DNA from 3 places in the Kitasatospora sp. NPDC059408 genome. Region 2 is predicted to be linked to each of the others. Evidence: riboswitches for the same ligand, from Rfam matches in the RefSeq annotation. Region 2 holds a riboswitch; each other region holds the start of a gene.
What was found. A riboswitch is a leader RNA that binds a small molecule or an ion and turns the genes downstream of it on or off. The one in region 2 is predicted to bind cyclic di-AMP.
Positions count from the first base shown of each region.

Region 1 (3,881 bases), on a different contig from region 2:
CTCGTCTCCGTGATGCACAAGATCGCGGCCCGACTGGGGCAGGTCCTCGCGCCCTGACGAGTGGTCAGTTGAGGTGTCATGCGCAGGAAGTCGGACTGGTCGACTTCCTGTGCACACGTTCCTCCGTTCGGGCGGACGGAGGGCGGGGCGCGGCGACGGCCGCCCGCCGCTCGGCCACCCTGGTGCGGACGCGGCCCGCGACGGCGCGGGCCGCCGGAGCACGAGGGCACGGTGAACGGCGATGGAGCGCAGGCGCAAGAGGCTTCGCGGCAGGGCTGGGAACGCGGCACGGAGCGGGACGTGGCTGACGGTGGCCGTGGCGGCAGGCTGTGCGGTGGCGACGCTGACCGCCGTCCCGTCGTGGGCCGGGCAGCGGCCCGACCCCCGTCCGGCCGTGCAGCTCGCGCCGGCGAGCCGGGCCGCGGCGCTGTCCGACTCCGACCTGGAGGTCGTCCGGCTCGACCCCAGCCCCGCACCGCCCGGCGGCACCACGACCGTGCACGCCTTCGTCGCCAACCTCGGCCCGGACACCACCGCCTCGCCCTTCACCGTGATCGTCACCCTGCCGGAGGAGGTGACGGCGGTGGGCCCGTACTTCCCCGAGAACTGCGAGGCGTTCCTGGGCCGCGAGGTGCGCTGCACCTTCGGCCCCGGCCTGCCCGAGGGACGCAGCGCGACCGCGCTCGTCACGGTGCGGATCTCCCCCATGGCGCATACGGGCCTGCTGACCGGTGGGAAGGTCACGGTGATCAGCCCGGACGACCGGCACCCGCGCAACAACCGGCAGCCGTTCGACATCAGGGTCGTCGAGACGGCTGCCGGCTGATGGCTACCGTGTGCCGGTGCGGTTACCGGTAGACGCGGACGTAGTCGGCGGCGAAGGTGATCGGGGCGGTCCCCTGCGGCGCGGGGTGGTACTGCCCCGCGCACACCGACAGGTTGAGGATCAGGTACGCCGAGAAGTTCGCGCCGACGCCCTTGCCGTCCGAGAACACCTTCACGCCGTTGACGTACCAGTCCACCGAGGTGGCGCCGTAGTAGGTGCCGATGGTCACCCACTGGTCCTTCGCGACGGCGCTCGCGTTGGTGTAGTAGTCGAAGTTGCCCGGGTTGACGTGGTTGGTCAGCTCCAGGAGGTTCGGGTTGTCGGGGTGGTACTCGAAGGAGTCGACCTCCCCGTTGCCGTTCTTCCAGGTCCACAGGGCCGGCCAGGCGCCGGAGCCGGCCGGCAGCTTGACCCGGGTCTCGGCGTAGTCGCCGGTCTTGACCTGGAAGCCCTCGCTGGAGCCCTCGGTGGTGAGGAAGCCGGTGTTCCAGGACTGCTTGCCGTTCTCCAGCGTGTTGCTGCCGGGGGTGGCGGTGAAGGTGGCGACGCCGTTGGCCACGCTGACGTTGTTCGGGTCCAGCCAGTCGAGCTTGTTGTCGTCCGGGTTGTGGTTGCCGTACTTGTACGCGGTGCTCTTGTCGCCGACCCAGCGCTGGCCCCAGTTGATCGGGCCGTTGAACTCGTCGGACCAGGTCAGCGACTTGCCGGCGATCGGGGAGGACGGCGCCGGGGTGCTCGGGGTGGCGGTGGCGCTCGGGGTCTGCGTGGGCGTCTGGGTGGGTGCCTGGGTGGGCGTGGGGGTGGGGGTGGGGGTGGCCGACGGGGTGGTGGTCGGGGTCGGGGTGCCGGAGACGACGAGCTGCTGCGACGGCAGGTTGTGCCAGGCGCCACCGAAGTCCTGCCAGAACCCGAACTGGGTGTAGGTGCCGGCCGGCAGGGCGCGCGCGCCACTGGTGAAGGTGTAGCTCCACGGGCAGATCGGCACATTGCTGGCGTTGCCGGGGAAGTCGAGGTTGTTGCCGGCCGCGTCGCGCACGCCGACGCCGACGGTCTTGGCGGTGAAGCAGGACGAGGAGTGGACGGTGAGGGTCGCCGTGGCGGCCCGGCCGGCGACCATCGTGGCCGGGGCGAGCCGGTCCTGGGTGACGGTCGGACCGGTGGCGGCCTGGGCTCCGGGCGCGGACTGGAGGCCGAACAGGCCGGCGCCGGTGATGGCGAGCGCGCCGGTGGCGGCGAGGGCGGCGGTGCGGCCGCGGTGGGACGGGCGGGCATGGCGGGGCGCGGGGCGCCGGGCAGGCTTGTGCATGGGGTGTCCTCTGCGACGCCTGCGAGGTGAGCTGTCGGGTTCGGACTGAGAGGTCGCCCGGCCGCCTGTGGGAACGGCTTCACCCCAAGCCGCGGCCGGCACGCGCGAGGGCGTGCCGGGTCGTGGCGCTGACCTTGGTTCCCCCGCTCCCGTCCGCTGTGGTGCTCGGTTGCCCGCCGTCGGGTGGACGGGACTCGGCGTCCCGGCGGCGGGGTCCGCGAGGGCGGACGCCGTTGCAGGCTAGGCAGTCGGTCCGTGAACGGACAACTCGTCTCGACCGGTTGTCGCGCAGCTCACAGTTGTGTCGATCAACTACGGTGCGCAGTGGATCAGTTGGCCGGCATCCCGGCGGGCCGTTGATGTTCGGGCGAGCCGGGCGCCGATCCGGACCCCGGCGTCCGGCGCCCCGGCGGGTTCGAGGCGGTCGCGCCCGCCGAGCAGCCGGGTGCCGCCGACCGTCGCGGTGCCTGTGCCGGTGCCGGTGTCACCTGTTGGCCGGCGGTGCCCTGGCGGGCCTTGCGTGGTGACGGTGACGGGGGTGCGTCTTCACTGGCAGTGGCGTGCGAGCTCGCCCGATCGGATAAATTGGAGGTCCGACATCCACCGTCGTGCACAAGAGCACCGCGCCCCCTCCCGCAGAGACGAGGAACCGCCGCACCATGACCGCGCCCCTGCCCGCCTTCGCCGGCCGCACCTACCTCTTCCGGGCCGACAACGGCGCGGCCTTCCGCAACGCCTACTCGGCCGACGGCAAGCGGCTGCGCTGGGAGGGCCTCGGCGAGTCGGCGGGCCAGTGGGAGGACGTGGCGCTCCACGTCGCCGAGGTCGCGCCCGAGGTGTACTTCGTCAGCTGGACGGAGCAGAGCGGCATCACCGTCAGCCACGTGATGGACCTGGTCCGGCTGACGGTGCGCGCGTTCTGGACCTTCGAGGGCGAGGGCGGCCGGGTCGGCGAGCTCCACACGGGGACGCTGGAGCGGGTGGCCTGAGGCCGGCCGGTCCGCGAGGCCGGCGACCGTCGGACTGCGGGAACCGGCCGGCTGCAGCGAGTCGGGCCGCGGGGACCATCCGGCTGCGGGAACCGGCTGTCCGGCTACGAAGGCCGGCTTCAGGCTGCGGGGGCCGGCTGGCCCGGCTGGTTCGGGACCTTGAGGTGCTCGGACAGCCACTCCAGCGAGGACGGCAGCAGCTTGCTCCACGTCTCGAAGTTGTGGCCGCCGGTCTCCAGCATGCTGTACGAGACCTTCATCGGGCCGGGGCTCTGCACCGCGTCGATGAACGCCTCGGTGTCGTGCTTGTAGTCGCCGTCACCCTGCTTCGTGCCCGCCAGCAGAACGGCCGCCTTGGGCTGCGGCAGGTTCTTGAGCCGCCACATCAGGTCGGCCTCGTCCCGGCGCTGCCGGCTGCCGCCGAAGAGGTCGCCGGTGGTCGGGTCCTCGGCGGCACGGTAGTAGCCGGAGAGGGAGACGGCGGTCGGGAAGACCTCCGGGTGGCGCATGGCGAGCTTGACCGCGCAGTAGCCGCCGGTGGAGTTGCCCATGAAGGCCCACGCCTGCGGGTCGGCGGAGACCCGGAAGCTCGCCTGGATCGCCGAGGGGACGTCCTTGGTGAAGTACGTGTCGGACTGCGCGCCGCCGGGGATGTCCTCGCACTCGGTGTCCTGCGGGAGGGCCGGCGAGGGGCGCATGAGGACCATGACGGTCGGCTGCATCTTCCCCTCCTGGAGCAGCTTGAGCGCCGCGCCCGGGT
Region 1 covers NZ_JBHYWI010000001.1:238,747-242,627, forward strand. The annotation lists gene ACFXDE_RS00985 (IclR family transcriptional regulator) at 1-57, shown strand, start outside; gene ACFXDE_RS00990 (hypothetical protein) at 335-826, shown strand; gene ACFXDE_RS00995 (hypothetical protein) at 849-2,132, opposite strand; cyclic di-AMP (ydaO/yuaA leader) riboswitch at 2,134-2,306, opposite strand; gene ACFXDE_RS01000 (MoaF N-terminal domain-containing protein) at 2,792-3,121, shown strand; gene ACFXDE_RS01005 (alpha/beta hydrolase) at 3,241-3,881, opposite strand, start outside.
Region 1: it holds a riboswitch for cyclic di-AMP, as region 2 does, so the genes downstream of both, ACFXDE_RS00995 (hypothetical protein) here and ACFXDE_RS14205 (M23 family metallopeptidase) in region 2, are expected to answer to the same signal.

Region 2 (3,881 bases):
CTGCTGCGCCGGGCCGACCTGGTGACGTGGCCCCGGCTGTACGCGGTGCTGCTGCGCGCGCACGGGGTGGACGTCACGGACGGGGCCGCGGTGCGGGACTGGCTCGCCGGGTTCCTCGAACTGGCCGAGGAGGACCGGCTGGACGCGTTCGCCGCGCTGGCCGAGGCCGGGTGGCTGGACGAGCCGGACGAGCAGGGCTGGGGCCCGGGCCGGGTGCTGTCGGTCGGCATGGCCACGGACGGCGCGCGGCGGCTGCTGGAGCAGGGCCTGATGCGGCGCAGCTACCGCAACCTCGCCGAGCTGAACGCGCTGGGGCGCCCGATGCCGGACGAACTGGCCGGGGACTTCGGGCAGTTCGAGGACGCGGCGGTGCAGGCGGCGCTCGCGCTGTGCGGCGAGTGGACGGTGCCGGGGCTGCCGCGGCTGCTGGTCGAGGAGTTCCCGGAGCTCGCGCCGGAGCCGGGGCCGGCGGAGATCGAGGCGTACCTGGCGCAGCTGCCGCAGGTGTCTGAGCCGTCGGAATCGCCGGAGCCGTCGGAGCCGTCGGAATCGCTGGAGTCGCTGGAGTCGCTGGAATCGCCGGAATCGTCGGAGCCGTCGGAACAGGACTGATGCGGAAGGCCCCGGCCGGCGACGGTCGGGGCCTTTCCTGTTTGCGTTGCGCGGCGGCTAGGGGTTCAGGCCGCGCTGCTGGAGCCAGGTCTCCGGGTCGACCGGGGCGCCGCCGCCCGGGCGGACCTCCAGGTGCAGGTGGGGGCCGGTGACGTTGCCGGTGGCGCCGACCTTGCCGATCTGCTGGCCGGAGGTCACCGTGCCGCTGCCCTTGATGATCGAGGAGAGGTGGCAGTACCAGATCTCGGTGCCGTCGGGCAGGGTCTCGACGATGCGGTAGCCGTACGCGCCGGACCAGCCGGCCGAGGTGATCGTGCCCTGGCCGACCGCGAACACGGCGGTGCCGGTGTCGGCGGCGAAGTCCAGGCCGGTGTGCAGGTGCGCCCAGTAGCGGGCGCTCTGGCCGTAGTGGGCGCTCAGGTTGTAGTCGCGCACCGGCAGCGTGAGGGCGGCGGCCTTGGCCTTCTCGGCGTCGTCGGCGGCCTTCTTCGCCTCGGCCTCCTTTGCGGCGGCCTTGGCCTGGGCCTCCTGCGCGGCCTGCACGCGGGCGCTCTCCTCGGCGGCGGTGCGCTGGCCGTCGGCCTGCTGCTGGATGCGGGCGGCGAGCGCGAGGCCGGGGTCTGCGGCGAGCGCGACCGGGGCCTCGTCCGGGGACTCGACGGCGGGCGCGGCGGCCGGGGTCGCGGAGGCGAAGCCGGTGGCGCCCAGGGTGGCGGCGACGGCGGTGACGCCGAGCAGCGGTGAGGCTCCGCGGGTCTGACGCGGCATCCGGTGGCGGTTGGCCTCGGCCTCCGGGGCCGGGAACTCGTCCCCGGCCGGACGGGGGTGGTCGAGGAGCTGGGTACCGGCGGCAGGGCCGGCGGGCTGTGCCGGGGTGTGCGTCGACGCCACGGAGGCGTGCTCCTTTCCTTCCTTCGCGCCTACCGGGTTAGCTGACGGGTTCGGAGCAGGAAGGTCTCCTACGGCCGGGCCGGGGCCCCGCCGATTCACCCCAAGGAACGTGGTTCCCCGGCTCCCTGACCTGCCCGGAGGCCGGCCGGCGGGATTAGGCGACGGCGCACGGTGCCGTCTGGGTACGGCGTTTCGACCGCGCTGCGTTATCAAACGTTAATCCTAGGGCGCCCTGATTCCAAGCCATCCGCCCGGGACGGCCGACAACCGGGCGGGCGGCTTGTGCCCTATGGCCGATTTGCGGCTCTTACCCACCCCTGGCACTACTTAACGTGATTGGGCATCACCGAACGACGGCCCGACCAGGCCCGTCTGAGTACTCCTACTCATGTGCGGCGGCCGGACCGCCGCCATCCTGGCGCCATGAACGCACCGATGCAGTCACGCACCACGGCCGCGTACTACCTCCAGGCCGTGCTCTCCTTCGCCCTGTCGGGCACCGCCCTCGCCCTCGGGATCGCCTATCTGCCGGTCGGGGCCTGGACCCGGGCCTTCCTCGGGATCGGCCTGCTCTACACCGTCACCTCCTCCTTCACGCTCGCCAAGGTCATCCGGGACAAGCAGGAGACGAACGAGATCGTCACCCGGGTGGACCAGGCCCGGCTGGAGAAGCTGCTCAGCGAGCACGACCCGTTCAAGGTCGAAGGGACGTGAGGGGACGGGGTGCCGGTCGGCGCGGACGGCCTCCTCACATCGGAGCGGGCCGATAGCTTGACGGCTAAGGCTATTAGCCTTAGCTTTATGGCTATCGGCAGCACCACCGATGCCACCGCAGCAGCGGACCGAGGAGGCCCACCATGAACGGCACCACCACCCCGGACACCCAGTACCTCGACGTTCCCGGCGGCCGGATCGCCTTCGACGACACCCTGAAGGGCGACGGCACCCCCGTCGTCCTCCTCCCCGGGATGCTCGACAGCCGCCGCTCGTACCGGCACCTCGTCCCGCTGCTCGCCGCCGCCGGCCACCGCGTCATCACCATGGACCTGCGCGGCTTCGGCGAGTCCTCGATCGCCTGGGACGACTACGCGCCGGGCGCCATCGCCGCCGACGTCCTCGCCCTGCTCGACCACCTCGGCATCGAGCGGGCCGTCCTGGCCGGCAGCTCCTACACCGGGGCGACCGTCGTCAAGGTCGCCGGGGACGCGCCCGAGCGGGTCGCCGGGATCGTCCTGATCGACGCCTTCATCGAGAACCTCCCGCAGAACGCCCTCATGCGCGGCGTCGTCCACGCCATGGGGACCGTCGTCATCCACTGGCCCGCGTTCTGGGGCTTCTACCACCGCAAGCTCGCCTACCCGGGCGCCAAGCCGGCCGACTTCGACGCGTACGTGGCCGGGCTCGTCGACTCGCTGCGCACCCCCGGCCGCAGGACCGCCACCCGCGGACACGTCCGCGGCGACTCCTCGCCCGTCGGCTGGACCGCCGCCGTGCGGTGCCCGGCGCTCGTCCTCATGGGCACCAAGGACCCCGACTTCCCGAAGCCGGAGGTCGTCGCCGACCGGCAGACCACGGCGCTCGGCGCCCGGAAGGTGATGATCGACGGCTCGGGGCACTACCCGATGGCCGACAACCCGCAGGCCGTCGCCGGTGCCCTGCTGCCCTTCCTCACCGAGATCGCCTGAGCCTCCTCCCCCCGGATCACGACACAGAGAGACCGAGCCATGCCCCGAGTCGGACTGACGCCCGAGCAGGTCGTCGACCACGCCCTCGCCCTCATCGACGACCAGGGACCGGACGGCCTCACCCTCGCCGCCGTCGCCACCCGGGCCGGCGTCGCCACCCCCTCCCTGTACAAGCACGTCAGCGGCGGCCTCACCGAACTGCGGCGGCTCATCGCCGTCCGCGTCACCGAGGAACTGGCCGCCCGACTCGCCGACTCCGCCCTCGGCCGCAGCGGGGACGACGCCGTCGCCGCCGTCCTCCGCGCCTACCACGCCTACGCGACGGCGTACCCGCACCGGTACAACGCCCTGCCGCAGGCCCCCCAGGCGGACGACGACCTCAACGCGGCAGCGGCCCGGCTGGTGGGGGTGATCGTCGCCGTCCTGCGGGAGTACGGCCTCGACGGCTCCGAAGCCATCCACGCCGCCCGCACCGTCCGCTCCCTCGCCCACGGCTTCGCCTCCCTCTCGATCGCCGGAGCCTTCCAACTCGCCGAAGACCTGACCACCACCCACGACCGCCTCATCACCACCCTGACGAGCGGCCTCCACACCTGGCCAAAGGCCTGAGGCGACACGAGAAGTCGGCCGAGTCGACTTCTCACGCGACCGAACTCGGGCCGGGCCTGATCGCGCCCCCGAGGCTGGCAACCC
Region 2 covers NZ_JBHYWI010000017.1:120,502-124,382, reverse strand. The annotation lists gene ACFXDE_RS14210 (hypothetical protein) at 1-612, shown strand, start outside; gene ACFXDE_RS14205 (M23 family metallopeptidase) at 670-1,503, opposite strand; cyclic di-AMP (ydaO/yuaA leader) riboswitch at 1,516-1,674, opposite strand; gene ACFXDE_RS14200 (YiaA/YiaB family inner membrane protein) at 1,927-2,217, shown strand; gene ACFXDE_RS14195 (alpha/beta fold hydrolase) at 2,361-3,188, shown strand; gene ACFXDE_RS14190 (TetR/AcrR family transcriptional regulator) at 3,228-3,797, shown strand.

Region 3 (3,881 bases), on a different contig from region 2:
CGAGCGCGGCGACGTCGCTGGGGCGGCGGACGTCCCCGCCGACGCCGACGACGGGGCAGCCGGGCCGGTCGAGTTCGCCGGCGAGGTCCTCCGCGACGCCGGCCCGCTGGTCGGCGATCAGCACTCCGGCGGCGCCGGCCGCGGTGAACCGGCGGGCGAGGTCGGCTCCCGACCCGCCGTCGAGTACCGCGATGACGACGACTGCCCCGGTGACCCGCATGGTGCGCTCCTCCCTGTGGGCGGTCCGCACTGACGCCCACGATTTCTGCCGAGGATCGTAGGCAGGTCCTGACCCTCCGCAACAGGGGTTACCCCTCAGGTGACCAGACTCACGCCTGCCCACCGTCCAAGAGCTGTCCAAAACCCGTCCACGCACTGTCCACGGGCCGTTCGCGGGGCGTTGAGGCGCGGTCCGCGGGCCGTTGACGATCCGGTCACTCACCGTAGATGGCGGGGTGCCCCCGACCCACCGGATACGGTCGTCCCATGCCAGTTCAGCCCGACGACGCCCGCCCGCCGCTCTTCACGTGGGAGTTCGCCGCCGACCCGTACCCGGCGTACGCGTGGCTGCGCGAGCACGCCCCGGTGCACCGCACCACGCTGCCGAGCGGGGTGGACGCCTGGCTGGTGACGCGGTACGCGGACGCGCGGCAGGCGCTGGCGGACGGCCGGCTGTCGAAGAACCCGGCGCACCACAGCGAGCAGGCGCACCGCACCGGCCGGGTCGGGATCCCGGGGGAGCGGCAGGCGGACCTGATGACGCACCTGCTGAACATCGACCCGCCGGACCACACCCGGCTGCGCCGCCTGGTGTCGAAGGCGTTCACGCCGCGCCGGGTGGCCGAGTTCGAGCCGCGGGTGCAGCAGCTCACCGACCGCCTGATCGACGGTTTCGCGCAGCGCGGTTCGGCGGACCTCATCCACGAGTTCGCGTTCCCGCTCCCCATCTACGCGATCTGCGACATGCTCGGCGTGCCGGCCGAGGACCAGGACGACTTCCGTGACTGGGCCGGCATGATGATCCGCCACGGGGGCGGCCAACGCGGCGGCGTGGGGCGGGCGGTGAAGCGGATGCGGGCGTACCTGCTGGAGCTGATCCACCGCAAGCGGGCGGACCTCGGGGACGACCTGATCTCGGGCCTGATCCGGGCGAGCGACCACGGCGAGCACCTCACCGAGAACGAGGCCGCCGCGATGGCGTTCATCCTCCTGTTCGCCGGCTTCGAGACGACCGTCAACCTGATCGGCAACGGGACGTACGCGCTGCTGCGCAACCCGGAGCAGCGCCGCCTGCTGCAGGAGTCGGTGGCGCGGGGCGAGACGGCGCTGCTGGAGACCGGGATCGAGGAACTGCTGCGCTACGACGGTCCGGTGGAGCTGGCGACGTGGCGGTTCGCGACCCACCCGCTGACCATCGGCGGGGTGGACATCCCGGTCGGCGACCCGGTGCTCGTGGTGCTGGCGGCGGCGGACCGGGATCCGGCCAGGTTCTCGGACGAGAACACCCTGGACCTGGCCCGGGCGGACAACCCGCACCTGGGTTTCGGGCACGGCATCCACTACTGCATCGGCGCCCCGCTGGCCAGGCTCGAAGGCCGGTCGGCGCTGGCCACGCTGTTGTCCCGGCTGCCCGATATCGCGCTGGCGGAAAGCCCGGAGAACCTGCGGTGGCGCGGTGGCCTGATCATGCGCGGATTGCGCGAACTTCCGGTCGAATTCAGTCCCGAGAGCCGTTCACCGCACGCGCTTCCCGACGCTCCGACACACTGACGGGGCGTCGCGAACCGGTACGGATCGGCCGTATGAACACCCATCAATCCGGACAAACAACCGCCGTTGGTAGGCGATCGACCACGTGCCGTAATTTCTGTGTGATGTCTGCGATATGAGCTTGTGATTGGTCTGAGGATCTGTCTACTCTCCCTGGAGTTCGCAGCTGCGGACCCCGAGTGCGGAACGCCGAGTCCTGCCCGCCGCGCCACGGGAAACCGACCAGAACCCTGGGCAGGGGCGGGGGAACCAGGTTTGTTGCCGTTCCTCCACGGCTTGGGGTGAAGCCGCCCGAGCGGAATCGTTTCCGCAGACGGCGGCCGGGCCACCTCCCGGTCCGAACCCGACAGCTCACCTCGCAGGCGTGCGGAGAGGGACCCCTTCATGCTGTTCGTTGGAACCGGTCGTCACCGCCGTCGCACCCAGACCGAGAAGGCCATCGCCGTCGCCGGAGTGGCCGGCGTCGGACTCGCGATGCCGATCCTCACCGCCACCGGCGCCTCCGCCGCCCCGGCCTCCGCCTGGGACTCCGTCGCCCAGTGCGAGAGCGGCGGCGACTGGGGCATCAACACCGGCAACGGCTTCTACGGCGGCCTGCAGTTCACCTCCAGCACCTGGAAGGCCTTCGGCGGCACCGCGTACGCGGCGCAGGCCAACCAGGCCTCCAAGGGCCAGCAGATCGCGGTGGCCGAGAAGGTCCTGGCCTCGCAGGGTCCGGGCGCCTGGCCGGTCTGCTCGAAGAAGGCCGGCCTGTCGAAGGGCGGCGCCCCCGCCGCCGTCGACACCTCCGACGCCAAGCCCGCCGCGCAGCAGCACTCCCAGCCGGTGCAGCAGCAGCCCGCGGCGAAGCCGGCCCAGCCGAAGCCGGCTCAGAAGCCCGCCCAGCAGCAGTACCAGCAGCACACGCAGCAGGCCCAGCAGCAGCCGCAGGCCCCGGGCTTCTCCGGCAAGGCCGGCTGGGACGCCGACGCGAAGGTGTACTGGTACCAGAACAACGGCACCTGGTACTGGACCAGCCACCAGGGCGTCTACCAGCAGTACGCGGGCCAGGCCCAGCAGCAGGCCGCTCAGCAGCAGTACGCCCAGCAGCAGGTCCAGCAGCAGTACGCCCAGCCGCAGCAGCAGGCCCCGCGCGCCGCCGTCGCCCCGCAGGGCGGCCACGACTACACCGTCCACGCCGGTGACACGCTGTCGAGCATCGCGTCCGCCCAGGGTGTGCACGGCGGCTGGCAGTCGGTCTACGACGGCAACCGCGGCACCGTCGGCGGCGACCCGAACCTGATCCTGCCCGGCCAGGTGCTGCACCTCGGCTGACGCCGGCCGGAACCGGTGCGACACGCCACGGAGGGGGCCGACCCCGGATCGGCCCCCTTCGTCCGCTTCCGCCCCTTTTCCCGGGGAGCCCGGGTGAACTACCGGTAAGTAGCCCGGCCACACGCTGAGACGGGACCGAGGTCGGCGTGGCCCCGGGACCACGTGCGGTTAGGCTCTGGTCGTAACGACTCCGCAATCATCCCGCCGGCCGCACCACTGGTCAGCGGGACCCTGCTTCCGCAAGGAGATGCCTCGTGCCGTCCATCGATGTCGTCGTAGCCCGTGAGATCCTCGACTCGCGTGGCAACCCCACGGTCGAGGTCGAGGTCGGCCTCGACGACGGCAGCACCGGTCGTGCCGCTGTCCCGTCGGGTGCCTCCACCGGCGCCTTCGAGGCGCTGGAGCTCCGCGACGGTGACAAGAACCGCTACTTCGGCAAGGGCGTGGAGAAGGCCGTCCTGGCCGTCATCGAGCAGATCGGCCCGGAGCTGGTCGGCTACGACGCCACCGAGCAGCGCCTGATCGACCAGGCCATGCTCGACCTGGACGCCACCCCGGACAAGTCCTCGCTCGGCGCCAACGCCATCCTGGGCGTCTCGCTGGCCGTCGCGCACGCCGCCTCCGAGGCGAGCGACCTGCCGCTGTTCCGCTACCTGGGCGGCCCGAACGCGCACGTCCTGCCGGTCCCGATGATGAACATCCTCAACGGCGGCTCGCACGCGGACTCCAACGTCGACATCCAGGAGTTCATGATCGCCCCGATCGGCGCGGAGTCCTTCTCCGAGGCCGTCCGCTGG
Region 3 covers NZ_JBHYWI010000140.1:2,179-6,059, forward strand. The annotation lists gene ACFXDE_RS42365 (SDR family NAD(P)-dependent oxidoreductase) at 1-220, opposite strand, end outside; gene ACFXDE_RS42370 (cytochrome P450) at 487-1,770, shown strand; cyclic di-AMP (ydaO/yuaA leader) riboswitch at 1,981-2,149, shown strand; gene ACFXDE_RS42375 (transglycosylase family protein) at 2,155-3,084, shown strand; gene eno (phosphopyruvate hydratase) at 3,339-3,881, shown strand, end outside.
Region 3: it holds a riboswitch for cyclic di-AMP, as region 2 does, so the genes downstream of both, ACFXDE_RS42375 (transglycosylase family protein) here and ACFXDE_RS14205 (M23 family metallopeptidase) in region 2, are expected to answer to the same signal.